One region of the Dietzia sp. KRD202 genome, then DNA from elsewhere that is predicted to be linked to it. Evidence: riboswitches for the same ligand, from Rfam matches in the RefSeq annotation. Region 1 holds a riboswitch; the other holds the start of a gene.
What was found. Region 1 has a riboswitch for cyclic di-AMP ahead of J1M64_RS12225 (C40 family peptidase). Riboswitches for the same ligand answer to the same signal wherever they lie in the genome.
Positions count from the first base shown of each region.

Region 2: another riboswitch for cyclic di-AMP. It lies ahead of J1M64_RS13955 (transglycosylase family protein); the one in region 1 lies ahead of J1M64_RS12225 (C40 family peptidase).

Region 1 is NZ_JABFAN010000016.1:327,068-342,088, reverse strand. Features, by position in the region: gene J1M64_RS12240 (long-chain fatty acid--CoA ligase) at 135-1,934, shown strand; gene J1M64_RS12235 (glycosyltransferase family 4 protein) at 1,969-3,102, opposite strand; gene J1M64_RS12230 (NlpC/P60 family protein) at 3,239-4,162, opposite strand; gene J1M64_RS12225 (C40 family peptidase) at 4,595-5,206, opposite strand; cyclic di-AMP (ydaO/yuaA leader) riboswitch at 5,219-5,367, opposite strand; gene J1M64_RS12220 (hypothetical protein) at 5,447-5,665, opposite strand; gene J1M64_RS20215 (DEDD exonuclease domain-containing protein) at 5,820-7,451, shown strand; gene trpD (anthranilate phosphoribosyltransferase) at 7,438-8,496, opposite strand; gene J1M64_RS12205 (heme-copper oxidase subunit III) at 8,788-9,399, shown strand; gene J1M64_RS12200 (c-type cytochrome) at 9,456-10,340, shown strand; gene J1M64_RS12195 (ubiquinol-cytochrome c reductase iron-sulfur subunit) at 10,337-11,527, shown strand; gene J1M64_RS12190 (cytochrome bc complex cytochrome b subunit) at 11,524-13,146, shown strand; gene J1M64_RS12185 (AAA family ATPase) at 13,242-15,021, shown strand, end outside.
Region 2 is NZ_JABFAN010000018.1:22,764-37,784, reverse strand. Features, by position in the region: gene J1M64_RS14030 (FKBP-type peptidyl-prolyl cis-trans isomerase) at 125-481, opposite strand; gene J1M64_RS14025 (citrate synthase) at 513-1,802, opposite strand; gene pdxH (pyridoxamine 5'-phosphate oxidase) at 1,951-2,616, opposite strand; gene serC (phosphoserine transaminase) at 2,701-3,825, shown strand; gene sepH (septation protein SepH) at 4,006-4,974, shown strand; gene J1M64_RS14005 (hypothetical protein) at 4,983-5,903, shown strand; gene J1M64_RS14000 (RNA methyltransferase) at 5,932-6,768, opposite strand; gene J1M64_RS13995 (NCS2 family permease) at 6,795-8,264, opposite strand; gene J1M64_RS13990 (DUF2530 domain-containing protein) at 8,341-8,610, shown strand; gene J1M64_RS13985 (DUF3027 domain-containing protein) at 8,616-9,536, opposite strand; gene J1M64_RS13980 (glutaminyl-peptide cyclotransferase) at 9,595-10,491, shown strand; gene J1M64_RS13975 (MFS transporter) at 10,484-11,875, shown strand; gene J1M64_RS13970 (DUF2771 family protein) at 11,872-12,381, shown strand; gene J1M64_RS20225 (cold-shock protein) at 12,390-12,791, opposite strand; gene J1M64_RS13960 (hypothetical protein) at 12,907-13,194, shown strand; cyclic di-AMP (ydaO/yuaA leader) riboswitch at 13,376-13,533, shown strand; gene J1M64_RS13955 (transglycosylase family protein) at 13,542-14,177, shown strand; gene J1M64_RS13950 (hypothetical protein) at 14,275-14,475, opposite strand.

The sequences.
Region 1 (15,021 bases):
AGCTTCACATATCCCGCTCCGCGATGCGCCCCACCCGCGGCGCCCGGAAGGCAGGCGACGTGACCACCGTGTGGTCCCGGCGATAGTGTGTGTGGTCACCGACATACTCTGAACGTCTCCACCGGGAGGACCCTTTGCGCGAATACGTCGCGGTACCCGCCAACTTCACCGTCCCTGACGACTGGTCCTGCGTTCAGTCGGCATACGACCGCGCGGAGAACACCCCGGAGAACGTGGCGTTCCAGAAGCCCGTCGACGGTCGGTGGACGGACGTCACCAACCGCGAGTTCGCCGAGGAGGTCCGGACGATCGCCCGCGGACTGGTGGCGCTCGGTGTCCGGGCGGGCGATCGGGTCGCCCTGCTGAGCTCCACCCGGTACGAGTGGAATCTCATCGACTTCGCGATCTGGGCCGTCGGCGCGGTCACCGTTCCCGTGTACGACAGCTCCAGCGCCGACCAGATCCACTGGATCATGGAGGACTCCGCGGCCCGGTTGATCATCGTCGAGAACGACATCCACGCCACCACCGCCCGAGAGGGCGTGCAGGGCCTGGAGGTCGCCGACGTCCTGGTGATCGACGGCGCGACCCCGGTCCTCGAGACCCTCGCCTCCGAGGGGGCCACGGTCGACGTCTCGGTGCTCGACGAGCGCCGGGCCTCGGTCCGCGCCGACTCCCCCGCGACGCTGATCTACACCTCGGGGACCACGGGCCGCCCCAAGGGCGTCATGCTCAGCCACCGCAACTTCATGTCCGAGACGCTCGCCGTGCTCGAGACGCCGTTCAGCGGGATCCTGCGGGACGACGCCACCTCGGTGATGTTCCTGCCCCTGGCCCACGTGTTGGCCCGCGCCATCACCTACGCCGGCTTCCACGCCGGCGTGACCATCGCGCATTCCTCCGACCTGACCAACCTGGTCGAGACGTTCGGCGAGATGAAGCCGCACTACATCCTGGCCGTCCCCCGCGTGTTCCAGAAGGTTTTCAACAAGGCCCAGGCGACCGCGCAGGACGGCGGCACGGTCAAGGCGTGGATGTTCGACAAGGCCGCGGACACCGCGGTCGCGTACTCCAAGGCCAACCGGGGTGACGGCCGGGTGGGTCCGCTGCTCGGGCTGCGCCACGCGATCTTCTCGAAGCTGGTCTACGGCAAACTCGTCAACGCGCTCGGTGGGCGTTGCGAGGTCGCCATCTCCGGCGGCGCGGCCCTGGGTGACCGTCTGACCCACTTCTTCGACGGCATCGGGGTCAACATCTTCGAGGGTTACGGCCTGACGGAGACCTGTGCGGCGATCACGGTCAACACCCCGGGGCGGATGCGGATCGGCAGCGTCGGCCAGCCGCTGCCCGGCTGCGCGGTCCGGATCGCGCAGGACGGTGAAGTCGAGGTCAGCGGACCCGTCGTCGCCTCCGGCTACTGGCAGAACGAGGAGGCGACCGCCGAGTCCTTCAGCGACGGCTGGTTCCGCACCGGTGACCTGGGTTCGCTGGACGAGGACGGGTACCTGTCGATCACCGGCCGCAAGAAGGAGATCATCGTGACGGCCGGCGGGAAGAACGTGGCGCCCAACCAGCTCGAGGACGCGCTGCGTGCGGACCCGCTCGTGGCGGAGGCGGTGTGCGTGGGCGACGGCAAGCCGTTCGTCTCGGCCCTGCTGACCCTCGACCCGGAGGCCGTTGAACGGTGGAAGACCCACCACGACAAGTCCGGCTCGTTGTACGAGTTGCTCAAGGACGCCGATCTGATCGAGCACCTGGACCAGGCGCTGGTGCGGGCGAACCGGAGCGTGTCGCACTCCGAGTCGATCAAGAAGTACCACGTCCTCCCGGACCAGTTCACCGAGGAGACCGGTGAGCTCACCGCGTCCCTGAAGGTCAAGCGCAACGTCGTGCACCAGAAGTACGCCCAGCAGATCGAGTCGCTCTACGCCTGATCGGACCGCGCGTCGGAACGCGTGCTCTCGCGGGTCACTCCCCCGAGAGCACGCGTTCCATGTCCCGGGCCAGGTCCTCCCAGCGCCAGTTCTCCAGCACCCAGGTGCGGCCGCGGACCCCCATGGCCGACGCCCTGGGCCGGTCCTCGAGCAGGCCGGCGACGGCGTCGGCGACCTCGCCCTGTGACGTCCCGTCGACCACGAGACCGGTCCGGCCGTCGCGCACCGTCTCCGGGGCACCGCCGCTCCGGCCCGCCACGACCGGCACCCCGCACGCGGACGCCTCCAGGTAGACGATTCCCAGCCCCTCGACGTCCAGCCCTCCCCCTCGGGTCCTGCACGGCATCGCGAAGACGTCCGCGAGTCGGTGGTGGTCGACGATCTCGTCCGCGGGGACGCGGCCGGTGAAGACGACCCGGTCGGCCACCCCGAGGCGGCGTGCCAGTCCTTCCAGCGTGCGCCGATAGGGCCCACCGCCGACGACGACGAGGACCGCCCCGGGCACCCGCCGGGCGATCTCCGGCATCGCCCGGATGAGCATGTCCTGGCCCTTCCGCGGCACGAGGCGGGACAGACACACGATCACGTCGCGGTCCGCGAGTCCGTAACGGTCGCGGATCGCCCTTCGCCGTGCGGGATCCGGCCGGAACCTCTCCGTATCGACGCCACCCGGCTGGTGCACCAGGCGGGCGCGGGGGCCGAACGCCGCCGCGAACCGCCTCCGTGTGTAGTCGCTCACGTAGGTGACCGCGTCGGTGGACTCGCCGATCAGTCGCAGGATCTGGCGCGAGCCCGGCAGCATCGACCAGCCGACCTCGTGTCCGTGTGTGCTCGCGATGATGCGGTCCACGGGGCCCTGCCGTAGCACCGGCGCCATGGCGGCGAGGGGGGCGGCGGCCCCGAACCAGATCGTCGTCGCGCCGAAGTCCGAGGCGAGCCTTCGTGCGCGTGCCGCGAGGTCGGGCGTGGGGAGCAACACCTCGGTGGGCACCCTCTCCACCAGATAGGGCTTGGCGGCGTCGTACTCCGCCGATTCGCCACCCCGGAACGTCGAGGCGAGCACCGCGACGTCCGTCGGGTCCAGGTGGCTCAGATACGTCTCCAGGTACGACTGGATCCCGCCCGGGCGCGGCGGGTAGTCGTTGGTGATCAACAGCGTCTTGGTCATCGGCTCCGAGCCTGCCACACAACCCGGCCCGCCTCGGCCCCGCCCGGTGCGTCGTCCTCGTCGGGAAGGGGCGGAGCGCGATCGGGGACGGCCGGTGTCTGCGCGGGGCGGCCGTGCTTGGCCGGGTCGGCCGGGGTCAGTAGCGGCGGATCCCGTGAATCGGCATCGCGTCGACCTGCTCGAGGCGGACCGGCACACCGTAGGTCGGGGCGTGCAGGACCAGACCGTCGCCGGCGTACATCCCGACGTGGGTGGCGCCGGGGAAGTAGATGACAAGGTCACCGGGCCGGATGTCGTTCATCGCCACCGGGGCGCCCGCGACCGCCTGCGCCTGGCTCGCCCGGGGCAGCGCCTTGCCCTCCTGCGCGTACGACCACACCATGAGACCGGAGCAGTCGAACTCGGACGGGCCCGTCGCGCCCCACGAGTAGGGCGCGCCCAGCCGGGAGAGTGCGACTCGGAGCGCCGCGGAATTGACGTCGTCCACCGGCGGGGCAACGTACCCCTCCGGCACCACCGGTCCGCCGATCCAGAGATCGCGTTGTGCGTCCGACAGTGCGTCGACCCGGCGACGGACCTCATCCATCCGTACCCGCATCTCCTCGGTTCGGCGGGCGAGCGCGTCGGTTCGCTCCTGCGCGACGCGGGCCGCGTCCCGGGCCTCGGCCGCGGAACGCGCGGCCTCTTCCCTGAGCTGCACCGCATCCCGGGACGCAGCTCTGGAGGCGTCCAGTGCACTCGTGGTGGCCCCGGACAGTCGGCGCAGCGTGTCGAGCCTGTCGACCAGGTCCCGGGGGCTCTCGGCGAGCACTGCCGCCCGTGTGGCGCCGGTGTCCCCGCCCCGGTACCGCATGGTCGCGAGGTGATCGACGATGGACTGGTCCCGGCGCGCGGTGCCGTCCGCGAGGGCGGACCGTCCGGCTGCGACCCCGGCGGCCCGTTCGAGGCGGACGCGCTCCCCGTTGGCGCGGTCCAGTTCCCCGCGCGCGAGGTGGAGCTGCTCCCCCAATGCTCCCGCCTCCTCGGACAACCGGGCCAGCTCCGCCAGGTCCTCGCTCATCTCGCCGGGCACCGCTGTGGCGGACGGCGTGGTGGACGGTGCAGTCTGCGACGGAGCGGGGGAAGACGGAGCGGTCGACGACGGAGCGGGAGAAGTCGAAACCTGATCAGGCGGGGTAACCGGACCCGGGACAGGCGCCGTGGTCGCGGTTGGCGACGACCGGTCCGGGGTGGTGGTCTGCGCTCCGGCCGGCGCGGGACCGAGGGTCAACGAGGTGGTCACGGTCGCTGCGATCGCGAGCACGCTGAGGCTGCGGGTCATCTGGTGTCGTCGAACTCTCGGATCCGGGTCACGCAGGGCGCGGGCGCCCAGCCGACGCCTACGGTGGAATCGGGTACCCGAGAGGGGATGTTACAGACGACAGACCCCGCCGGTGACCGGTTCGAGACCGGACGCCGACGGGGTCTGCGGAGGTTCGGGGAGCGACCCGACTCAGTAGTAGCGTGTCGCACCGTAGAACGGCATGGAGTCCACCGGCGCGTAGCTCACCGAGGTGCCCGAGTACGGGGCGTGGACGACCTGGCCGTTGCCGGCGTAGATCCCGACGTGGCTGGCGCCACTGTAGAAGGCGACGATGTCGCCGGGCTGCAGGTCGGCCTTGGAGACCTGGGTGCCGCCGCCGATCTGGGCCTGGCTGGTGCGCGGGATGGAGATCCCCGCCTCCTTGTAGGCCCACGAGGTCAGACCGGAGCAGTCGAACGAGTTGGGGCCGGTAGCGCCCCAGACGTAGGGCGAGCCGACCCGGGTGGTGGCGGCGTCGAGGATGCGCTGGCCGGTCGAGACCACCGGCGCGGGGGCGGCGAACTCGACGGGCGCCGCCTGTGCCTGGGCCTGGGCCAGGCCGGCCGGGAGCTCGATGCCCTCCGGTAGGTCGAACGAGACCTGGTTCGGCACGCCGGGCAGCCGCAGCTCGACGGGGACGTCGACGGTGACGGGTGCGGCGGCGGCGGTTCCGGAACCGGCGACAGCGGCTCCGGCTGCGAGCAGGCCGGCGGCGGCGACACGGCGGCCGGTCGAGCTGGTCTTGATGCTGTGGGCTCCCACGAAGACTGTTCCTCTTTCTTCCTGCGGCACCGACCGGGTTAGCTGACGGGTTCGGACACGGAAGTCTGTCCTACGCTTCGGACCTGTAGGCCCTCGTGCGATTCACCCCAGTGGATCTTGGTTCCCCGGTGCGCCCTTCGGCGCTTAGGTGTGACCCCGGCTCCCCGCCGGCAGGCGGGCGATGACTTCCGAGGTCTCGAAAAGGTTACGAAACCGTCTCGTCGAAGTCCAGTTCATCGCTCACGCGGCGACGTCAGCCCCCAGAATCTCGACCGTGGAGACCATTCCGACCTCGCGCAGGACGTCGATCGCCTCGCGGACCTCCGGGTCCAGAACATAGCCGCACGACTCCGGAGATAGCTCGTCCACCTGCGGTTTTCCGGCGTCGAGAACGGCGATGATGCACCCGTCACATGCGGCGGGTCCTGCGGGACACCGCACGCAGTCCATCGTGAACATGATCTACCTCACACTTCGTCCTGGGCGTGTTGCCCGTTCGTTATCGAGCCGCGATCCGGGCCCGGGGTGGTCGTACTGCGGGGCACCCTAGGGACAAGGTCCGACAACCACGGCGGGGCCGGCGGTGTCGGAGGGCGGGGCTACCGTCTCCGCCATGCCCCGATCCCCCTCCCCCGTCTCGACCGGGGTGCAGGCAGCCTTCGACGATCTCGAGCCTCTGCTGTCCGACGTCACGTTCGTCGTGGTCGACCTGGAGACGACGGGCACCCGGACCGGAAGCGACGAGATCACCGAGATCGGCGCGGTACGCGTCCGGGGCGGCGAGGTGCAGGCGGAACTGTCGACGTTCGTCTCGATCGACGGTGCCCTGCCCCGCCACATCAGCAGACTGACGGGGATAGCTCCGGACGACCTCGTCGGTGCCCCGAGTCTCGGCGAGGTGATGTCGACGTTTCTCGAATTCTCCCGCGGGGCCGTCCTCGTCGCCCACAACGCGCGGTTCGACCTGGGCTTCCTGCGGGCCGCCGCCGCGTCGACCGGGCGCCCGTGGCCCGATCCCCCGTCGCTCTGCACCCTGGCTCTCGCGAGGCGGGTGCTGCACCGCGGGGAGACACGAGGCCATCGGTTGGGAGTCCTCGCCGCGCACCTGGGGGCCACCGTGGAGCCCAATCACCGGGCCCTGCAGGACGCCCGCGCCACGGTCGACGTGCTCCACGCACTGATCTCGCGGGTCGGCGACTGCGGGGTCTCGACCCTGTCGGAGCTACGGGCCTACGACGGTCGTCTCTCCCCGGAGGTGAGGCGGCGGGCCGCCATGACCGGCTCGCTGACCGAGGGGCCCGGTGTCTACGTGTTCCGGGATGACGCCGGTGGCGCCCTGTACGTCGGCTCGTCCGGCGCGGTCCGCAGACGGGCCCGGTCCTACTACTCCGGCGGTGACACGCGCGGACGGATGCGCACCATGGTCGGGCTGGCCGACTCGATCGACTCGGTCGCGTGCGCCCACCTCCTCGAGGCGTGGACCGTCGAGGAACAGCTCATCGACTCGCTTCAACCCCCGTTCAACACCCGGTCGCGGAGCCCGCGCCGCGGCTGGTGGCTCACGCCCCCCACCGGCCGCGCCACCCGCCCGAAGGTCGTGCGAACGCCGGACGACCCCGCCGCCATCGGGCCCTTCCGGCGCGCCGAGGACGCCCGGGCCGCCCGGGAGGACCTCCTCGGCGTGTTCGGCACCGCCCCGGGATCCGATCGCTGGGCGGCGCTGGCGGAGGGACGGGACTCCGGCCCCCTGCGGGATCTGGTCGACCGCGTGGAGGTACTCGCGGCCGAGGGCGCGTTCGAACGCGCGGCCAGGCTCCGCGACAGGACCGCAGCTCTCGTGCGGGTCCTCTCCCGACGGCAGGAACTCGCCGCCACGGCCTCGCTGCCCGAGATCGTTCTCGCACAGCCGGCGCCGCGCCGGACGTGGGCGGTCGCGGTGGTGCGCCACGGTCGACTCGCCGGATCCGGGGTCGTCCCGCCGGGAGCGGCACCGATGCCGGTCATCGACGGACTCCGGGCCGCCGCGACCACCGTGCAGCCCGGCCCCGGCCCCTTCGCCGGTGCCACCGCCGCCCAGATCCGGAACGTCCACCGGTGGATCGACTCGACCAGGACACGCATCGTCTCGGTCGAGGGTTGCTGGACGCTCCCCCTTGACGGGGCGCACACGCTGACCGGCTGGGCGGCCCTGGCCGAGAGCGCCGCCGCCGAGCACCGCGGGACGGGACTCGTCAGCGCACGCTGAACCCGGCCCACTTCTCGAGCAGCCGCCCCGCCTCGCCGTCGTCGATCGCCGCCGCGGCCCGGTCCACCGCGGCCCGCATGGCAGGTACCAGGTCGGAACCACGCTCGAGACCGTCGAAGGCCACCAGCGCGGCCGCGGAGTTGAGCAATACCGCATCGCGGACCGGGCCCCGCGCTCCCGCGAGGAGATCGCGGGCGACCCCGGCGTTGTGGACGCCGTCCCCACCCCGTAGTTCCTCGATCGAGCAGGCGCTCATCCCGAAGTCGGCGGGCTCGACCTGATCCTCGTCCACATGACCGCCCGAGACCCGCAGGACCCGGGTGGGACCGGTCATGGTGATCTCGTCGAGACCATCCGACCCACGCACCACGAGCGCCGACTTACCGCGCAACGCGAACACCTCCGCCATCACCGTCATCAGCCCCTCGAAGGCGCAGCCGATGAGGTTCGCGGCGGGTGCCGCGGGATTCGTGAGAGGCCCGAGGATGTTGAAGACGGTCGGGATCCCGATCTCACGCCGGGGAGTCGCGGCGAAACGCAGCGCGGGATGGAACACGGGCGCGAAGCAGAAGGCCACGCCCACCTCGTCGAGGCACCGCCCGACGTCCTCCGGGCCGAGGTCGATCGCCACCCCGAGCGCCTCGAGCACATCGGCACCGCCGCTCTTGGACGACGCCGCCCGGTTGCCGTGCTTGACCACGGGCACCCCGCAGGCGCTCACCACGAGAGAGGACATCGTGGAGATGTTCACCGTGCCCTGGCGGTCGCCACCGGTACCGACGATGTCCACGCAGGGACGATCAGTGGGCACCCGACGGGAGTAGTCGAGCATGGTCGAGGCCAGCGCGTCGAGCTCCGGACCCGTGACGCCCTTCATTTTCAGGGCAACGCCGAAGGCTGCGATCTGAGCGTCGGTGGCGACACCCTCCATGATCCGGGACATCGCCCACCCGGCCTCCGCCGGATCGAGGTCCCCGCCCGCGGTGAGGGTACCGAGAACCCCGGGCCACGACCGGCCCCCGTCGAACGCTGCCGAACTGCCCACGTGTCCCGACCTCCTCTGGTGTCATGGAAACGGACACGCCCCACAGGGCGCCGCCCGCACGTCGTCAATCGTGCCACTGTTCCGACCCGGCCCGTGCGCTGACACCCTGCACTCCGGCGGCGGCGAGCGGCCGGTGCTCGCCTGAGAGTGCCCTGATAGCCCCTGCAAGGGGGACCAATACCGACCCTTGCCCTGAGAGTTTCCGAAGCGACCTGCGGAAACGCTGGACAGACACGCCGATTTCGGGGGTCCGTGCAGACTCGTCCCTCCTCAGGGGTCATACTTGGCCACGTGACGAGCGCAGTAGATAACTCAGGATCGGCCATGGCCCAGCGTGTTCATTCGCTGAATCGGCCGAACATGGTCAGTGTGGGCACCATTGTCTGGCTGTCCCAGGAGCTGATGTTCTTCGCGGGCCTGTTCGCGATGTACTTCGTCTCCAAGGCGAACTCGGGAGGTGACTGGCCTTCCTATCCCGTACACCTCAATGTGCCGTACGCCCTGACGATCACCGTCATCCTGGTGGCGTCGTCGTTCACCTGCCAGATGGGCGTCTTCGCCGCCGAGCAGGGTGACGTCTTCGGACTCCGCAGGTGGTACATGATCTCCGCCTTGATGGGAACAGTGTTCCTCATCGGACAGACGTACGAGTACGTGATGCTCTACCTCGAGGGCGTCACGATCTCGTCGAGCGTCTACGGGTCGGTATTCTTCATTACCACCGGTTTCCATGGGCTTCACGTGTTGGCGGGCGTCCTGGCGTTCGTCGTACTGGTCATGCGGACCACGATGTCGCGATTCACGCCGGCGCAGGCCACAGCCGCCATCGTCGTGTCGTATTACTGGCACTTTGTCGACGTGGTCTGGATCGGACTTTTCGTCACCATCTACTTCATTCAGTAGTCAGCTGGCCGCAGGACGCTGTGTCCAGCGGGTCCCAACTCCAAAGGGAACTCACAATGAACTCTCCTCTCCCACCCGCTGCCGATACGCCGTCGCCGGACCCCGTTGTGGCTCCAGCGCGCCCAGTGTCCACGAAGCGTCGCCGGAAGGCAGTCGGCGCGCTAGTCATCGCGGGCGGCCTCGTCGGGGCGGGCGCTGTCGCCACGGCTGTCATTCCCGAGCCACAGGTCGCGACGGCTCAACAGGACCAGGCCGCGCTCATCGCCGACGGAAAGCAGCTCTACGAGGTCTCCTGTGTCACCTGCCACGGGATAAATCTCCAAGGCGTCAAGGACCGCGGTCCATCCTTGGTCGGCACGGGCGCGGGAGCGACGTACTTCCAGGTGAACTCCGGCCGCATGCCGGCGGCGGACAACGAGGCCCAGGCGGAGCGCAAGAAGCCCCGCTACAGCGAGCACCAGATCATCGCGCTCGCAGCGTATGTCGACCTCTACGGTGGCGGCCCCGAGGTCGTCACCGACCCGGACGGCACCATCGCCCAGGAGTCGCTGCGCGGTGCCTCCGGTCAGGCCCGCGCCGAGGAGATCGCACGCGGTTCAGAGCTCTTCCGCCTCAACTGTGCGTCCTGCCACAACTTCACCGGTCGCGGCGGCGCTCTGTCGTCGGGCAAATACGCCCCCACTCTCGACCCTGCCAATGAGCAGGAGATCTACCAGGCCATGCTCACCGGACCCCAGAACATGCCCAAATTCTCGGACCGTCAACTCACCCCTGACGAGAAGAAGGACATCATCGCGTTCGTCAAGGACTCGGATTCCAAGGTCTCGCCCGGAGGCTACGGCCTCGGCGGCCTCGGTCCCGTGACCGAGGGTGTGGCCATGTGGCTTGTCGGCATCGTCGCCCTCATCGGCGCGACCCTGTGGATCGGATCCCGTTCATGAGTGAGACCCCGAAGAACCCGTCCCCTGCGGATCTCGACCGGATGAGCGATGCCGAGCTCGTGCGCATGGGCACCGAACTCGACGAGGTCGACGTCCGGTTCCGCGAGGCCCGTTTCCCGGAGGGCACCACCACCCGCGCCGAGAAGCGCGCGGCGCTGACCGTCACCACCTGGTTCGCGCTGTCGGCACTGTTCGGCCTCGCCTTCGCCGTCGTCTACATCTTCTGGCCGTGGGAGTACCGCGGCGAGGGTGAGGACGGCTACTGGTTGTACATGACCTACACGCCACTGCTCGGCCTGACGATCGGGCTGTCGATCCTGTTCCTGGGCTTCGGCGCGGTGCAGTTCACCAAGAAGTTCATCCCCGAGGAGATCTCGGTCCAGACCCGCCACGACGGCGCCTCGGACGATCTCGACCGGCGCACCTTCGTCGCCGAGCTCAACGACTCGTGGAAGACCTCCACCCTCGGCCGCCGCAAGGTCATGGGCGGCTTCCTCGGCGCGGGTGTGGGGCTCATCGGCCTCTCCGCGATCCTGCCGCTCGGCGGCATGATCAAGAACCCGTGGAAGCGCGGGGAGATGACCCTCGCCGGTGACGGCACGCTGCACACCACCGGGTGGACCCTGGCGTCCGACACCCGTCCCGACGGCCTCCCGCCGGAGAAGGTCTACCTCGGCCGCGACACCGGCAAGGTCTACCCCGACGGGCACCCGCCGGCCGGCGAGGGTCGCCTCGAGCGCATCCGTGTGGACGACCTGTCCGCCGGTGGCCTCGAGTCCGTCTTCCCCCTCCCCGCCAGCGCCCTGGGCAACTTCGAGGAGCACATGCACTCGATCCACGGTTCGCGCAACTCGGTCATGTTGATCCGTTTCCGTCCCGAGGACGCGGCCCGCGTGACCAAGCGCAAGGGCCAGGAGAACTTCAACTACGGCGACCTGTACGCCTACTCGAAGATCTGCACCCACCTCGGCTGCCCCACGTCGCTGTACGAGCAGCAGACCCATCGATTCCTCTGCCCGTGCCACCAGTCGCAGTTCGACGCGCTCGAGTACGCGAAGCCGATCTTCGGCCCCGCCGCCCGTGCACTGCCGCAGCTGCCCATCGCCGTCGACAGCGAGGGTTACCTCGTCGCCAACGGTGACTTCATCGAGCCGGTCGGACCTGCCTTCTGGGAGCGTCGTTCATGAGCAACAACACGAGACTCGCGGCACTGGGCGATGGCCTGGACTCGCGGTACACCATGTCCAAGGGCCTGCGCCGGCAGATCAACAAGGTCTTCCCGACGCACTGGTCCTTCCTGCTGGGCGAGATCGCCCTGTACAGCTTCATCATCCTGTTGATCTCGGGTGTCTACCTCACCCTGTTCTTCGACCCGTCCCTGTCGAAGGTGATCTACCAGGGTGCCTACGCACCGCTCAACGGCATCGAGATCTCCCGTGCCTACGAGACGGCGTTGAACATCTCGTTCGAGGTCCGTGGCGGACTCTTCGTGCGCCAGATCCACCACTGGGCGGCGCTGCTGTTCGTCGCCTCGATGGTCGTCCACATGATCCGCATCTTCTTCACCGGCGCGTTCCGTCGCCCGCGTGAGGCCAACTGGGTCATCGGTTGTGTGCTGCTGCTCCTGGGCATCGTCGAGGGCTTCCTCGGCTACGGCCTGCCGGACGACGTCCTCTCGGGCACCGGCCTCCGGATCACCTCGAGCATCATCGTCGGCCTGCCGGTCATCGGCACCTGGATGCACTGGATGATCTTCGGCGGGGACTTCCCCGGCGAGCTGATGATCCCGCGCTTCTACGTCCTGCACGTGCTGATCATCCCCGCGATCATCCTCGCGCTGATCGCCGCTCACCTGGCGCTGGTCTGGTACCAGAAGCACACGCAGTTCCCCGGGCCCGGCCGCACGGAGAACAATGTCGTCGGTGTCCGGATCCTCCCGGTCTTCGCCGTGAAGTCGATCGCCTTCGGCGCCATCACCGTCGGCATGCTCATGCTCTTCTCGGGCCTGTTCACGATCAACGCGATATGGAACCTCGGGCCATACAACCCGTCGCACATCTCGGCGGGCTCGCAGCCGGACTGGTACATGCTGTGGACAGAGGGCGGCGCGCGAGTGATGCCGGCCTGGGAGCTCTACCTCGGCCCGTACACCGTGACCGCCACGACCTGGGTGGCCGTCATGCTGGGCGCCATGGTCGCGCTGATGTTCGCGTACCCGTGGATCGAGTCGAAGCTCACCGGCGAGAAGGGGCATCACAACCTGCTGCAGCGTCCGCGCGACGTGCCGGTCCGCACCGCGGCGGGCATGATGGCGATCACGTTCTACGTAATCCTGGTGCTCATGGGTGCCAACGACCTCATCGCGTACCACTTCTCGATCTCGCTCAACGCGACGACGTGGGCGGGTCGAATCGGCCTGATCGTCCTGCCGCCGCTGGTGTACTTCGCCACCTACCGCCTGTGCCTGGGTCTCCAGCGCGCGGACCGCGAGGTGTTGGAGCACGGCATCGAGACCGGCATCATCATGCGGATGCCGCAGGGCGAGTTCATCGAGGTGCACCAGCCGCTCGGCGAGATGGACGAGCACGGCCACGCCGTTCCGCTCGCCTACGCCGGCGCGAAGGTCCCCACCAAGATGAACCAGCTCGGTGTGGCCGGCCGTCCCCCGCGGGGCGCACTCAAGGCCGACCCGGTCGAGGAGGCCCGTCTGCTCGAGGACGCCGACCACGACAAGCACCACCGCGAGCACTCGATGCTCACCACGTTGCAGGAGGAGAACCGGACTCGTCGCCACGACGGGCACTGATTCCCCGACAGCACCCGACCGCGGGCCGGATCTCCACCTGGAGGTCCGGCCCGCGGTCGTCGGAAGCCAGCCGTCGCGGCCGAGGGGAGGCACAGATGAGCGACGATCGGATGCCGGTGGGCCCCGGACGCGGAGGACTCGTGCTCACCGACGAGGTCGACCGCGCACTCGACCTTCTGCACTCGGGACACGATCTCTTTCTCACCGGTAGGGCCGGAACCGGAAAGTCGACCCTGATCCGCCGGTTCCTCGCCGAGACCGACCACCCCGCCCTCGTCGCCGCGCCCACCGGGATCGCAGCCCTCACCGTGGGCGGCTACACCATCCACCGGCTGTTCGGCTTCCACCCCGACCACACGGTCGACCACGTGCGCAGCAGCGCCTACCGTCCCGGGCGATTCACCCAGGCCCTCGCCGGCGCCCACACGCTCGTCATCGACGAGGTGTCGATGTTGCGGGCCGACGTCTTCGACATGGTCGCCATCGCGCTCGAGAGGTTCGGCCCGGACCCGACGATGCCGTTCGGGGGCGTCCGGCTCGTCCTCGTCGGCGACCTCTTCCAGCTACCGCCGGTGGTGACCGCGTCCGAGAGATCGTCCTTCGAGGCGACCTACCCGACGCCGTACTTCTTCTCCGCCGAGCGCTACCACCCCGAGCACTTCCCCACCGTCGACCTCACCCATGTCTTCCGGCAGTCCGGTGATCCCGACCTCACCGCGATCCTCAACTCGATCCGCGAGGGCGCTCTCGTCGGCCCGGCGCGCGAACGGCTCAACTCCCGCACCGACCCGGACTTCGATCCGCCGGACGACGAGTTCTGGCTGACGCTCACCACCACCAATCGCAGGGCCGCGAGCCACAACCAACGCCGCCTCGATCGGCTGTCCGGGTCGGAACTGGCGATGGAGGCGACGCTCACCGGCGATCTCACCGGGTTCGAGCTCCCCACCCGGGAGGTGCTGGGGTTCAAGGTCGGCGCGCAGGTCATGATGCTCACCAATGACCCGGCGGACCGTTGGGTGAACGGATCCATCGGACGAGTGCTCGATGTGACCCTCGGGCGACGGGGCGACCGCGGAGAGCGAGGACCCGTCGTCGTCGTCGCATTCACCGGCGGTGAGGTCGCCGAGGTCGCGCTCCACACCTGGGACGTCACCCGACCGGTGACGGACGGCGGCGGTATGCGACACGAGGTGGTCGGGTCCTTCACCCAGTTCCCGTTCACCCTCGCCTGGGCGGTGACCATCCACAAGAGCCAGGGACAGACCCTGGACAGGGTCGTCGTGGACCTCGGCGGCGGCACGTTCGTGGCGGGGCAGCTCTACGTGGCGTTGAGCCGCTGCCGGTCCCTGGAAGGCCTCGTCCTCACCCGGCCGGTGCTGCCCGTGGACCTCAAGACGGACCGGCGGATCATCCGGTTCCTGCGGGCGCCGGACGGTGGGCTCTCGGCCCGCCGCTACTGCGCTGTCGCGGTGGTGTCCGTCGGCGAGGACGGACCCCGGTCCCGGCCCCGGCCGGTGGAGCTCGCCATCGCCTTCCCCGACGGCACCGCGGTGACGACGCTGGTCAATCCCCAGCGCGACCTGGCCCGGGCGCGGACGGACTACGGCATCACCGTCTCCGATGTCCTTCTCGCCCCCACGCTCCTCGAGGCGTGGTCGATGGTCGCCCCACTGGTGGACGGGTACACCCCGGTGGGCGTGGACCTCGACGTCACTCTCGGTCGACTGGACGCCGAGTTCGCGCGCCTGGGAGGCACGGTGCCGTTGCCGGTCGGGGTCGACATCCCCACCGACGCCCTCACCCCGGGTGAGCGGGCACGTGGCCGCTCCGGATCGGCCCTCGCGCGTGCGCGGGTGGCGCTCGAGGCCCACG
Region 2 (15,021 bases), on a different contig from region 1:
AAAGACTTTACTCAATCCCGCTGTCGTGCGCGCACGTCGGGGCGAACCGTCCCCTCGACGCCGATCGCCCCGCCCTCCGTGGGGAGGACGGGGCGATCGGGTCTCCCGGCTACGGGAGGAGGGCTCAGGCGTTGAGCAGGTCGATGACGAACACCAGGGTCTTGCCGCCGAGCGGGTGCAGCGCCGCGGAGGTGCCGTAGGCCTTGTCCGGCGGGATCACCAGCTGGCGGCGACCGCCGACCTTCATCCCCGGGATCCCCTCCTGCCAACCCTGGATCAGGCCGTTGAGCGGGAAGGTGATGGACTCGCCGCGGTCCCAGGAGGAGTCGAACTGCTCACCGGTCTCGTAGTCGACCCCCACGTAGTGGACGGTGACGTTGCCGCCGGCGACCGCCTCGGCACCGTCCCCCACCGTGATGTCCTCGGCGACGAGGTCGGTGGGCGCGGGGCCCGTCGGCATGTCGATCTCGGGCTTGTCCATGGTGTCTCCTCCTGGAGTCAGGTTCCCGGGTTCAGCGCTGGCTGATCGGGGTGAAACTCCGCTCGGCCGGGCCGGTATAGACCTGACGCGGGCGGTTGATCTTGGTGGACGGATCCTCGCGCATCTCGCGCCAGTGCGCGATCCACCCGGGCATACGGCCGAGCGCGAACAGCACGGTGAACATCTCCGTCGGGAAGCCCATCGCGCGGTAGATCAGGCCGGTGTAGAAGTCCACGTTCGGGTAGAGCTTGCGCTCGACGAAGTAGTCGTCGGCGAGCGCCGTCTCCTCGAGCTTGAGCGCGATCTCGAGCAGCGGGTCGTTGCTCTGCGACAGCAGCGCGTGCGCGTGCTTCTTGGCGATCTGCGCGCGCGGATCGTAGCTCTTGTAGACGCGGTGGCCGAAGCCCATCAGCTTGACGCCGTCGACCTTGTTCTTGACCCGGTCCATGTAGTCGGTGGCGTCGCCGCCCTCCGAGTCGATCCGCTCGAGCATCTCCAGCACGGCCTGGTTGGCGCCACCGTGCAGCGGACCGTACAGCGCGTTGATGCCCCCGGTGATCGAGGCGTAGAGCGGGGCCTCGGAGGAACCGACCATGCGGACGGTGGAGGTGGAGCAGTTCTGCTCGTGATCGGCGTGCAGCACGAGGAGCATGTCGAGGGCGTCGGCGACCTCGTCGGTGACCTCGTAGTCCGGGCCGAACGTCATCCGCAGGAAGTTGCGGACGTACCCGAGCGACGGGTCCGGGTCGATGGCGTCCTTGCCGCCCCGGATGCGCTCGATCGCGGCGGCCAGGGTCGGGCCGCGTCCGAGGAGTCGGGCGGTGGCCAGGTCGACGGCCTTGGGGTCGTCGATGTCCAGGTCGTCACCGTGGGTCCCGAAGAGGCTCACGCCGGCCGACAGGACGGGCATCGGGTGGGTGTCCCGGGGGAAGGCCTGCAGCAGCGGCATCATCTGGCCGGGCAGCGTCGTCTCGGCGAGCACCTTCTCGGTGAACTCGGCGAGCTGGGCCTCCGTGGGGTCCTCACCGTAAATGAGCAGGTACGAGACCTCCAGGAAGGACGCGTTGTCGGCGAGCTGGTCGATCGGGTACCCGCGGTGACGGAGGATGCCCTCGTTGCCGTCGATGTAGGTGATCGAGGAGGTGCAGGCGGAGGTGTTGACGAACCCGACGTCCAGGGTCGTCATCCCCGTCTTCGCCAGCAGGGAACCCAGCTGCACCGCGTCGCTTCCGCAGGTCGCTTCCACCACATCGAGTTCGAGCTCACCGCCGGGGTAGGACAGTGTTGCATTGCGGTCCGAACCGTTCGAGCCTGCGGTCACGCGATTCCCTCTCCGACGACTGGTCCCGGCGGCCTGAATCCCGCCACGAATGTGCTGTGCCACACCCTACCGTGAGGGCGGACCACGGTTCGAAGGGAGTTCTCAGACGCTCCCCCCACGGCCCCACAGCCTGTCTGGACGCGGGTGGTCAGGGCTGGAGCCTGCGGGCCGTCCACGTCTCCCCCGCCAGGAGGCACTCGACGCGGTCGTGGAAGCGGTCCGGACCGCCCTGCCAGAACTCGACCCGTTCGGGCACCAGCCGGAACCCGCCCCATCTGTCCGGCACGGGGATCTCGTCGACGCCCGCCAGTCGCCGCTCCGCGGTCGCGTACAGCGACTCCAGCTCCTCGACGGATTCGGCCGGTCGGGACTGCTCCGAAGCCCACGCCGAGACCTGCGACCCCCGGGGCCGCGTGCGCCAGTAGTCGAGGCTGTCCGCCCGGTCGACCGGATGGCACGGACCCTCGATGTGGACCTGACGCTCGGCGACCAACCACGGGAAGGTCACCGACGCGTACCCGGTCTCCGCCAACTGCGTGCCCTTGCGGGACGTCGTCGTCGTGAAGAACGTCACCCCCCGCTCGTCGGCGCCCTTGCACAGCACCGTCCTGGTCGAGGGCCGGCCGTCGGCACCGACGGTGCCGAGCACCATCGCGTTGGGCTCACGGACACCTCGGCGCCCCGCCTCCTCCAACCACGCGGTGAACAGCGGCAGCCACCCGTCGTCCAGGTCGGCGACGTCCAAGCGCGGATGCAGGCCGTACCCGACCCGCATCACGTCGAAATCGGCCGGTTCCAGGGCGGGTTCCTCCATGACCCAGACGGTACTCCGGGCCACGGACGGGCCGGACTACGATGGACCACGTCCCACACCCCGACCGAACGGCACCCCAAGAGCATGAGCGATCAGCTGCCCACCATCCCCGCCGACCTCAAGCCCGCCGACGGCCGCTTCGGCTGCGGCCCGTCCAAGGTCCGTCCCGAGCAGATCGCGGCCGTGTCCGACGCCGCCACCACCGTGATGGGCACCAGTCACCGGCAGGCCCCGGTCAAGGATGTCGTGGGCCGCGTGCGCGACGGCCTGTCCTCGTTGTTCTCCCTGCCCGACGGCTACGAGGTGGTGTTGGGCAACGGCGGCACCACCGCGTTCTGGGACGCCGCCGCCTTCGGCCTGGTCCGCGAGAAGTCGCTGCACCTGACCTACGGTGAGTTCTCGTCGAAGTTCGCGAAGGTCACCGGCGGTGCGCCGTTCCTGGCCGACCCGATCGTCATCTCCGCCGAGCCCGGTTCGGCCCCCGAGCCGACCTCGGACCCGTCGGTCGACCTCATCGGCTGGGCCCACAACGAGACCTCGACCGGCGTCATGCTCCCCGTGAGCCGCCCGGCCGGCTCGGACAACGCGCTGGTGGCGATCGACGCCACCTCCGGCGCCGGCGGACTGCCCGTCGACATCGCCGACACCGACGTCTACTACTTCGCCCCGCAGAAGTCGTTCGCCTCGGACGGTGGCCTGTGGGTGTCGATCATGAGCCCGGCCGCGCTCGCGCGGGTCGACGAGATCGCCGCCACCGACCGCTGGTGCCCGGACTTCCTGTCCCTGCCGACCGCGGTGGACAACTCGCGCAAGAACCAGACGTACAACACCCCGGCCGTGGCCACGCTGATCATGTTCGCCGAGCAGATCGAGTGGATGAACTCCCAGGGCGGTCTGGACTGGTGCGTCGCGCGCACCAAGGACTCGTCCTCGCGCCTCTACGACTGGGCCGTGGCCAGCGACTACGCCACCCCGTTCGTCACCGAGGCGGCCCACCGCTCGCAGGTCGTGGGCACCATCGACCTCGACGAGAAGATCGACGCCGCGAAGGTCGCCAAGACGCTGCGCGCCAACGGCATCCTCGACACCGAGCCGTACCGCAAGCTGGGCCGCAACCAGCTGCGCATCGGCATGTTCCCGGCGATCGAGCCGGAGGACGTCACGCAGCTGACCCGCTGCATCGACCACGTGGTCGGCCAGCTCGCCTGATCGGCGTCCTTCGGGGGCCACCCGCGCAGCATCGTCTGCAGTTTTCCGCAGCCCACCCGGCCCGTCCGCGCGCCGGGTGGGCTGTGCTGACCTACCATGTGGATCAACGCCCAGGACCCGGGTGCGCGCCACTCGACCCCTCGAGCCGCCCACGGGACCGCGAGGAGTCGAGGAGGCGGCATGCGGAAGCTGAGGATCGTCGGTGTGGACACCGAGTCGTCGGTCGTCGAATGCGAGGTCCCGGACTTCGGCGAGAAGTTCTCCCTGCCACTCGATGATCGTCTGCGGGCGGCCGCCCGTGGTGAGTTCGTGCCCGGCGGTGGGTCCGGTCGGGCTCCCGTGACCGGTACGCTGCGCCCCCGCGAGATCCAGGACCGCATCCGGCACGGCGCCTCCCCGGAGGAGGTCGCCGCCGACGCCGGCGTGTCACTGTCGCGGATCCAGGGGTTCGCCGTGCCGGTGTTGTTGGAACGCGCCAACGCCGCCGACATGGCCAAGGGCGCCCATCCGGTGCTGCCGGACGGCCCGGCCCTCAACACGCTCGCCGACCGGGTGGGTGCCGCCCTCGACCGCCGTGGCGTGGACCCGGACCTGGTCGTCTGGGACGCCTGGCGTGACCGGTCCGGTGGGTGGGTCGTCCGTACCTCCTGGCCGGCGGGCCTGTCCGACGACGCCAGTGCGACGTGGTCGTTCGTCCCCGACTCGCACGGCGGTTCGGCCCGGGCCCTCGACGACGAGGCCGAGAACATCCTCGACCCCTCGCGCGCGACGGCGCTGCGCTCGGTCTCGTCTCCTCCCCCGCTGCCGCCGGGCCCGCCGCCGATCCGCGCGGTCCCCGCGCCGTCCGCCGCGCCGGCCACCCCAGCCGGATCGTCGACACCAGCCGGACCGTCCACCCCCGCCGCATCCGCCCCTCCCGCGGGGACGGGACCGGTGGCGTCCGGGCGGTCGGAGCCGACGTCCGGCGCCTCGCGCCCCGCGGGGGTGCGAGGCGGGAAGGACAACGACAACGACGACGACGACAACACCGACAACGAGGACTTCCTCCAGCCCACGCCCACCGAACCCGAACGACGCCACTCGCGCCGTCATCCCACGATGCCCTCGTGGGAGGACGTCCTGCTCGGGGTCCGCGGTAAGGACGACTGAGTCCGGTCATGGGACACCACGTCGCAACCTTCTGGTATCTGGCCACGGACGATCCCGCCGCACCGATCCGGGCGGGACAGCCGTCCGACCCCGGTTTCGCGCGACGTCTGCTGTCGCGGCTGTTCCCCACGGTCACGGTGGCGTCCCTGGGCGCGTTCCCGCTCAACCGCTCGGCCTCGGCCGGGCCGGGGGAGATCTACGTGGGCTCGTTCCCGGGACTCACCGTCGTCCAGACCCCGATGGAGGGGCCCATCACGCCGTCCGCCACCCCGGAGTCGTGGCTGAAACTGGTCGAGGCGCCCACCATCCTGCTGTTCGCCCAGGATGCGGAGGACGGGGTGAGCGGATTCGCCCGGTGGGAGTCGGGGCGGCTCGTGCGGGCGTTCGCCGGGGCCGACGACCGGATCGTCGAGGACGAGGGCATGCCCCTGCCGTTCGAGAGGCCCTACTGGGCCGGCGAGTTCCCGCTCGACACGGCGACCGACACCCCCTTGGCGTTGCCGTTCTCGCCATCGTCGCTCCTCCACGCCGCCCACCGCGACTGGCTCGGCTTCGACCTGGAGCCGGGGGGGCTCGACGTGCCGGTCCACGGGTTCGCCACCGACGGTCGCCGCGAGGTACGCCAGCACACCCCGCTCTCCGGGCCGGCACTGCACGTCGTGGGGATGCCGGGCCGCGCCGAGCTCCACGCGGCCGCGAGGCGTGCCGCCGGCGTCGGGTCCGACACGGACGCCGATGGCGACAGCGCCGCCGGCGGGCCCTCCCCCTACGCCGACGACGACTACGAGCGGCTCCCCTCCGGATCCCGCGGGCCGGGCGGGGGTGCGCGCGGCGGCCGGATACGGAGCATCGCCGGCCTCGTCGGTGACGCCGTGCGCCGGGGCGCGGACTCGGTGTCCCGCCGCCGTCGCGACGGCGGATCCCGCTAGCGGGTCGACGCGGCCCGTCGCGAGCGGGTCAGTCCCGGCGGGACCGCTCGTAGAACGCGACCGCCGCGGCGGTGGCGACGTTGAGCGAATCCGTGCCGTCGGTCATGGGGATCGCGGCCCGCACATCGCAGGCACGCATCGCGTGCTCGGTGAGCCCCGGGCCCTCCGCGCCGAGCACGAACGCCACCCTGTCGGCGTCGACGGCCCGGGACAGCGGGGTGTCGGCGGACGGCGTCAGGGCGACGGTCCGGAAGCCCCGCTCCCGCAGGCCCTCGAGCGAACGCTGCCAGGTGGTGGGCGTGCCGGGCAGGTGGGCGAACGGCAGGCGGAGCACGTGTCCCATCGACACCCGCACGACCCGCCGGTAGAGCGGGTCCCCGGCGGCCGCCCCGAACAGCACGCCGTCGACCCCGAGGGCAGCGCAGTTGCGGAAGATCGCGCCGAGGTTCTCGGGGTCGTTGACGCCCTCGAGCACGACGAGCGTCCGCGCGCCGTCCAGCACCTCCTCGACCGGCAGTGGTGCGGGCCGGTCCGCGGCGGCGAGGATGTCGCGGCTGGACCGGAAGCCGATCACCTCACTGAGGACGTCCTTGGTGGTGCGCAGGTACACCGCGCCGCCCGCCCGCTCGTCGGCGTCCCACCCCTCGGCGGCGGCCTCCCTGCGCAACTGGGTCAACCGCGCGTCGGTACCAAGGAGGACGTGCGGCCGGAAGCGCGAGAGGAGCATGCGGCCCACGACATACGTGCCCTCGGCGATCACCAATCCCCGGCCGCCGGGCAGGTCGGGCCGCCGGTCGGAGTTGTTGAGGTCACGCAGGTCGTCCAGCCTGGGGTCGGCGGGGTCGGAGACGTCGACGACGTGCACGGTTCGCTCGCTCCTCCGCCGGCCGGTCAGGCCAGCGCGTCGGTGATGGGACCGATGGCGAAGTACACGACGAACGCGGCCGCGACGATCCAGAGGATCGGGTGCACGGTGCGGCCCTTGCCGGTGGCCGTGGCCATGACGACCCAGGCGATGAAACCGATCCCGATGCCGTTGGCTATGGAGTACGTGAACGGCATCGCCACGATCGTGAGGAACGCCGGTAGCGCGACCGCGAAGTTGGTCAGGTCGATCGCCTTGATCTGCGAGATCATCAGCGCACCCACGATCACCAGCGCGGGCGCGGCGGCCTCGACCGGGACGACCTCGTACAGCGGGGTGAAGAACATCGCCAGCAGGAACAACCCGCCCGTGACGACGTTCGCCAGGCCCGTCCGGGCTCCCTCGGCGATGCCGGAGGCGGACTCGAGGAACACCGTGTTCGACGACGACGAGGTCAGACCGCCGGCGACGGCACCGAATCCCTCGACGACCAGCGCGGCCTTCATGTTGGGCAGGTTGCCCTTGTCGTCCATGAGCTCGGCTTCCTTGCCGAGGCCGGTGAAGGTGCCCATGGCATCGAAGAAGTTGGCGAGCAGCAGGGTGAAGACGAACAGTCCCGCGGCCAGCGGCCCGATGCGGACGAACGCGCCGATGAGGTCCACCTGGCCGATCAGCGACAGGTTCGGGATGCCCCCGAGAGAATCGGGGATGCCGGGGACCGCGAGGCCCCAGCCGGTCGGATTGGGCTCACCGTCGACGAAGGACGGGCCCGCGTCCGCGAGGGCCTCGACGATCACCGCGAAGACCGCGGTGACGACGATGCCGATGAACAGGCCGCCGCGGATCTGGCGTGCGACGAGGATTCCGCAGAGCAGGAGACCGACGACGAAGACGAAGGTGGGCCACGAGGCGATCGACCCGTTGATGCCCAGCCCCACCGGGACGGTGGTGCCGGCCGCGTCCGGGAGGCGGCGGACGAAACCGGAGTCGACGACACCGACCATCGCGATGAACAGGCCGATCCCGACGGCGATGGCCGCCTTGAGCTCGCCGGGCACCGCGTTGAACACGGCGGTGCGGAACCCGGTGACGGCGAGGATCACGATGATGATGCCCTCGATGACCACCAGGCCCATGGCCTCGGCCCAGGTCACCTGCTGCGCGATGGTGACGGCGACGAGCGAGTTGATCCCCAGGCCCGTGGCGAATGCGAAGGGGTACCGCGCGATCGCACCGAACGCGATGGTCATCACGCCCGCCGTGAAGGCGGTGACCGCGGCGATCTCGACGATCGACAGCTGGTTGCCCTCGACGTCGGTGCCCGAGCCGAGGATCAGCGGGTTGAGGATGATGATGTAGGCCATCGCGAAGAAGCTGACGAGCCCGCCGCGGACCTCGCGGGACACCGTCGAGCCGCGCTCGCTGATCTTGAAGTAGCGATCGAGCGCCCCGACCTTGGTGGGGGGCTGCGACGGGGCCCCGGTGCTCTGCGACATCTGGTGACCTTCCTGAGCTGTGGGTGAGGAACCGTCATAGAGTAACCGCCCCGCCGCCTGCGGTAGCGTCGCGGTCATGACGGACGAGTCGACAGACCCGGGGGTCCCCCGGATTCCCGCCTACCTGCTGGACCCCCGACCCGTCGTCATCATCGGCACCCTGGCGTGGACGTTGGCCCTCCTGGCCCACATGCTCATGGAGGAGGTCGACATGCGTTCGGTCATCCTGGGCGCGGTCGGCGTCGGCGTCGGGGCGGTCGGCACGGTCGTCTACGCACTGCAGCGCCGGGCCGTACTACGCGGCAGCGCGGGTGCCCAACAGGGCCTGGACTACGACCTGGACTGAGCGGGTCAGTCCGCGGACGTGGGCTCGTCGACAGACGTCTCGGCGTCCCCACCCTCGTGGGGGGCGGCCGCACCGGACGCGGCGTGGCCGGACGCGGCCTGATCGTCCGTGCGGTCATCGGCGGCGGAGCGGGCACGTGCGGTCGCGGCGAGCTGCTGGGGCAGGACCACCACGTCGACGGCGGCGTCGTCGTACGCGTCGGCAACAGCCGGCCCGGTGTCGGAGGGGATCTCGACCTCGCTGTGGGCGCCGCAGCCGTACTCGAGGTGGACGACCTGCCCGTCGGCGGAGAACTCGTTGGCGCAGACGCCGAACAGGGCGCCCAGGGACCCGGCCACGGGCACCAGGAACCCACAGGTCCCACAGTGGTGCTTGGCGGCCCGGGCGATCTCGGTGTCCGGTCCGCGCTCGACCGTCCACCGGTCGGCGGCGGCGGCCCGCCCCTCCCAGCTCAGGTGATGCGGTCGGCCGAGACCGATCGGCCCCGCGGCGTCGTCCAGCTCGTCGTCGCCGTTCAGCGTGTAGCCGGGGACGAGCCGGTCGTCGTCCTCGGGCGGCGGGAGCAGATCCCCGGCGCCGAGGTCCCCGGGCCGGATGCGCCGATCCCACGGCACCCACTCGGGGGCGACCAGCGCGTCCGCTCCCGGGAGGAGCGCGATCTCGTCGACGGTCAGGTCACCACCGGGCACGAGCGCGAGGACGCAGGCCCAGTACCAACCTCGGTACCCGGGCAGCTCGGAGGCGAACCGGTGCGTGGTGGTGAACTCCGCCTCGACGGTGCTGCCGAGGTGCTCCCCCACACCCTCCGCGGCGAACTCCTCGACCGCCGACCGGGCCACGTCGACGCCGGAGGCCAGCCGCTCACGCAGCGCGCCGTTGAAATCCGACCCCTGATCCGTGCCTACCTCGGTGTTCACCCCTCCCATTATGCGCATCTCCGCGTGGAGGTCACGGCCCGGCCCGTCGTGCGGCATCCTGGGGGGCATGCGCAGCGCCCTCGGCCCGGTCGGCCCCCTCGTCGTGTCCCTGAGCCTCGTCGCCGCACTCACGGCGTGTTCCTCGGACGACGGAGGAGCACCGCCCGCCACCACCTCCGCCGGCGCTTCCCTGGCCTCGTCGAGCGTCCCCGCCGGCTCGGCCGCCGGGAGTTCGGCGGCCCCCCGGGTGCCGGTCGGGCCGTCGGACCCGCAACCCGCGCGCGGCTCGGTGGAGGTCGTGCGCACGCTCGAGCACGACCCGTCCTTGTTCACCCAGGGGCTACAGGTGGTGGGCGACGAGATCTACGAGTCGACGGGGCGGGTCGGCAGTTCCGTGGTCCAGCGTCGACCGCTGGGGGGTGGCGAGCCCGCGGTGACCGTCGCCATGGCGGGGGACGAGTTCGGCGAGGGCCTGGCCGTCACCCCCGACACCCTGTGGACCCTCACCTGGCAGAAGGGCATCGCCCACAACCGCGACCCGCAGACCCTCGAGGTGCGCTCCGAGGTCCCGTACGAGGGCGAGGGCTGGGGCCTGTGCTCCGACGGCACGGCGCTGGTGATGAGCGACGGCTCCGACACCCTGACCTTCCGCGACCCGACGACCTTCGAGCCGACCGGACGCGTGTCGGTGACCTCCGGGGGCACGCCGGTCACCCGGCTCAACGAGCTGGAGTGTGCGGACGGCTCGGTCCTCGCGAACGTGTGGATGACCGACGAGATCGTGCGGATCGATCCCGCGACGGGGCAGGTCACCGCGATCTACGACGCCGGGCAGCTCCAGCAACCGCGGCCCGCGGACCCGGATGCGGTGCTCAACGGCATCGCGGCGCTGCCGGACTCCGGGAACGTCCTGCTCACCGGCAAGCTGTGGCCGACCATGTACGAGGTGCGCCTCGTTGGGTGAGCGTCACACCGGACCCGCGCGCCGCGCCGTCTCCTCCGCCGGACGGGGCGTGCGCCGGGTCTTCCACGCCGACGGCGCGGACCGCTCGGGGCTCGCTCCGCTCAGCTACGTCACGGTCGCCAACTTCGCGTGCGACGCGATTCTCGCCGTGGCCCTGGCCAACACCCTGTTCTTCTCCGCCGCGACCGCGGAGTCCCGCGCCAGCGTGGCGCTGTATCTCCTGGTCACGGTCGCGCCGTTCGCACTGATCGCGCCGGTCATCGGCCCTGCGCTGGACCGCCTGCACCGGGGCCGACGTCTCACCGTCTCACTGACGTTCACCCTGCGTGCGGTGCTGGCGGTGGTCCTCGCGCTGAACTTCGACTCCTGGCTCCTGTACCCCCTCGCGCTGGGCATGCTCGTGTTGTCCAAGACGTTCGGCGTCGTCAAGGCGTCCATCACCCCCCACGTGCTGCCCCCGACCCTGGACCTGGTCCGCACCAACTCCCGCCTGACCGTGCTGGGGCACGTCTGCGGCAGCCTCATCGCAGGGGCGACAGCCGGCGCCGTGGCATGGCTGTGGGACTCCGACGCCGCCCTGTGGTTGCTCGCAGCGGTCGCCCTCGTCGCGGCCTACGTCGCCGTGACCATCCCCGCGCACGCCGAGGCGTCCCGGGACGAGGAGTCCGCCACCCTGCGGATGGAGCGGGGCCCGAGTCTGACCGGTGACCTCCGGGCGGTCCTCACGCGGCCGCTGGGCAGGAACGTCCTGGCGAACCTGTGGGCGGTGTCGCTCCTGCGTTTCATGACCGGCTTCCTCACCCTGTTCCTGGCGTTCATGGCCAAGGCCCAGGAGGACGCCACCGCGATCGAGCAGGCCGGCCTCCTGGCGATGGCGGGCGCCGCCGGCGGGCTGGGTACCTTCACCGGCAACGCCGTCGGTGCGCGGCTCCCGCTGGGCCGGCCCGAACGGATCGCCGGCACGGCCGCGGGGGCGGCCCTGGCGACGGCCGTCGTCGCCGCGTTCCTCGGGACCATCTGGGCCGCGGCCGTCCTCGCGCTCGTCGCGGCGGTGTGCAGCGCCCTGGGCAAGGTCGCCCTCGACGCGTCGGTCCAGACGGACATCCCGGACGCCGCACGCTCCTCGGCCTTCGGTCGCTCCGAGACCGCCCTGCAGGTGGCGTGGGTCCTCGGCGGAGCACTGGGCGTCCTCCTGCCGACCGACTTCACCGTGGGGTTCTCGGTGATCGCCGTGGTCGGCGCCCTGATGTTCGCGCAGTCGCACCTGACCGGCCGCGGGTCGACCCTCGTCCCCGGCCTCGGCGGCAACAGGCCGCGCTTCCCGGGCCCGCCGCGGGACCCGGGTGTGGCCGACACCCGGCCCCTCGGCAGAATGAGGGAGTGAGCTCCCGAAACGAGACCCCGTCGACCGGCTCCCGTATCCGTCCCATCACCTGGGCGATCGCGGCGTGGATGATCATCATGGTCGCCGCGATCGTCGGCGCCTGGCAGGGTTCGGAGGCCCGGTACGGTGCACTACCCGAGGTGACCGTCGCGAGCGATCGCGGCCAGGTGACCGTGCTGCCGTTCACCGCGACCGACCTGGACGGGAACACCTTCACCAATCCGGTCGGCGAGTTCCGGGTGCAGGATGAGGACGTCCTCACCGTCCGGCTGCCCGGAGAGCTGCGTGCGTCGACGATGGACGTCTACGAGATCCGCGCCGACGGCTCTCGCGACTACACCGTCGAGGCCGGCGGGCCGGGCCAGTTGCTGGTGCCCGTGACCACCCCGGAGGAGGGCCGGATCGAGGGCCTCGCCATCCGTGCGGTCGCGATCGTCTATGCCGCCGACGGGTCGGAGTCGATCCTCAACGGCGAGTGGTCGGTGCGCTTCACCTACGACGACTGATCCGTGGGTCAGGCATCCAGCTCGCGCGCGACCGCGCGGAGCACCGACGCCACCCGGCCCGAGACCTTGGCCTCCGGCCGGTGACCACGGCGCAACTCGGGCTGGACGGTCGACTCGAGCACCTTGATCATGTCCTCGACCATCCCGTGCAGCTCGTCCGCCGAACGTCGGGGCCCGCTCCTCGGGGCCCGCTCCTCCGCGACCGTCGGCTCGTCGTGGACCACCACGCGCAACGCCTGGGGGCCGCGGCGCCCGGAGACCATGTCGAACTCCACGCGCTGGCGCGGACGCAGCGTCTCGAGCCCTGCGGGGAGCGCCTCGGAGCGCACGTAGACGTCCTCTCCGCCCTCCTGGGACAGGAAACCGAAGCCCTTCTCCGCGTCGTACCACTTGACCTTGCCGCTGGGCACCGCGAACCACCTTCCGACCGGACGCGGGATACGCGACCGACAACCATGACTGATGCCCCGAGACTACCCTCGTGCGCGTTGGTGCCCACCGCGAGGCGAGCGGTAACCTCCCCGTGTGACCGCCGACGATCGACGCCCTGCCGACGACCCCTGGACACCTGACGCCGCCGCGTCCGCGCGGGCAGCCGACCCCGTGCGGCCACGACGCCGGGGCCTGTTCGTGACGGCGCTCGTCATCTTCTCGATCGGAGTGTTGTTCACCGTCGCGGCGGCGCTGACCCCGTTCGTGCTCGGCCGCGACGCGCCGACCATCCTGTATCTCGGCGCGATGCTGTTCACGCCGGTCGGGTTCCTGCTGGGGCTCCTCTACGCCATCCTCGGCTCGCGACCGCCGTCGGTGTGATCAACCACACCCTCCCGCGAACACCGCTGGTAACGAGCCGATAACGGCACCCTCGCCAGACCTGCACTGCCTCGGTTTATTTCAGAATGGTGACGATCCGGCATCGGACCGCTACAGTTTCGTAGCAGACTCGTCAGCGAGTCGGCATCGGACGCACCTACCGAACCCCGCCCAGCGGCCGATGCCACAGTGACCATTACCCGGGCGGGGACGGGGGACCCGACAGGGCCCACCACGGGCCCGGCGGCCGCAGGTCGCCTTGGGGTGAAGCCGCCACCGGCGGCCGGACGCACTCGTCCGAACCCGACAGCTCACCCCGTAGGCACAGAGTGAAAAGGACTGACGACATGACCTCTTACACCGGACGCCACCGTGCCGCCGCCCCCTCCTCAGCGCCCAGGAACGCTGTGAAGGTCGTGCTCGCGGGCACCGCATTCTCCGCCGCCGGCCTGGCCCTCGCGCCGGCCGCCAACGCCGCCCCCGACTCCGACTGGGACCGCCTGGCCCAGTGTGAGGCGGGCGGCAACTGGGGCATCAACACCGGGAACGGGTACCAGGGCGGCCTGCAGTTCTCGCCGAGCACCTGGGCCGCCTACGGCGGCACGCAGTACGCCCCGACGGCCAACCAGGCCACGCGCGAGCAGCAGATCGCGATCGCCGAGAAGACCCTCGCCGGTCAGGGCTGGGGCGCCTGGCCCGCCTGCTCGGCCAAGCTGGGTCTGAACTCCGCGCCGACCCCGCGGGACCTGTCCAACCCGGCGCCCGCGCCGGCCCCGCGGGCCCACGCCCCGGCCGCGCCCGCCGCCCCGGAGGCGGTCACCGCAGCCGAGCACGTGGCGACCCTGTCCTCCTTCGCCGAGGGCCGCGGCATCGCCCTGCCGATCGCCGACACCTACGAGGCCAACCGCGACGCCGTCGACGCCGCGTACGCCGGCAACCAGGACCTGGTGGACGGCTTCTTCGCCACCTACCTGGCCAACTGACGCGTCACCCGCGCAGCCCCGGTCCACGGACCACGAGAAAGGGCCGCCACTCCCTGCGGGGAGTGGCGGCCCTTTCTCGTGTGTAAGTGCGCCGCGCTCAGCGGGTGCGGGCGGTCCTGTTGACCACCGTCTCGGGGTGGAGGTAGCCCAGCCGATGCTGCGGCAGCGGGAAGGTCTCCTGCCCGAAGGGGGACAGGCCTCCCGCGACCAGCGCGGCGAGTTCGGTCACCGGGTGCTCGCCGAACGAGGCGTCGGGCCATCCCGGGTTGTCATGGGTCAGATTCTTCTTGGCAGCCACGTGTCCAGTGTCTCACCTCGCGGGCGTCCCGTCAGCATCCGGGTCGTATCGGACCCGGACGGTCCTCACCGCCGCCGCGATCTCACTAGGCTGGGACGGATCATGCCGAGTTCCCGAGCCTCCTCCCGCCGTGTCGCCCCCCGCAGTGCTGGTTCCCCCGGTGCCGCCGGCGACGAGCCGGACTTCCCCGCGTGGCTGGCCGGACTGTCCGATGACGCGCTCGTCCGCGTGTGCGAGTTGCGTCCAGATGTGGCCACCCCTCCCCCGGCCTCGGTCGACGTGCTCGCGTCGAGGCTGCGGTTGCCGGCGTCCACCGCCCGCGCGCTGGGGACCCTGACGTGGCCGGAGCTCGTGGTCCTGTCCACCGCCGCCGCGGTGGGTGCCGATTCCGGGACGGTGCCGCTGGGTGCGGTGTCGGGGCGGTTGGGTGTCGACGACGACGAGCCCGTCTTCCACGCCGCCGTCGCCCGTCTCCGCGACCTCACCCTGCTCTGGGGCGGGGAGGGTCATGTCCGGATGGTGCCGGTCACGGCGGTGGCCGTCCGG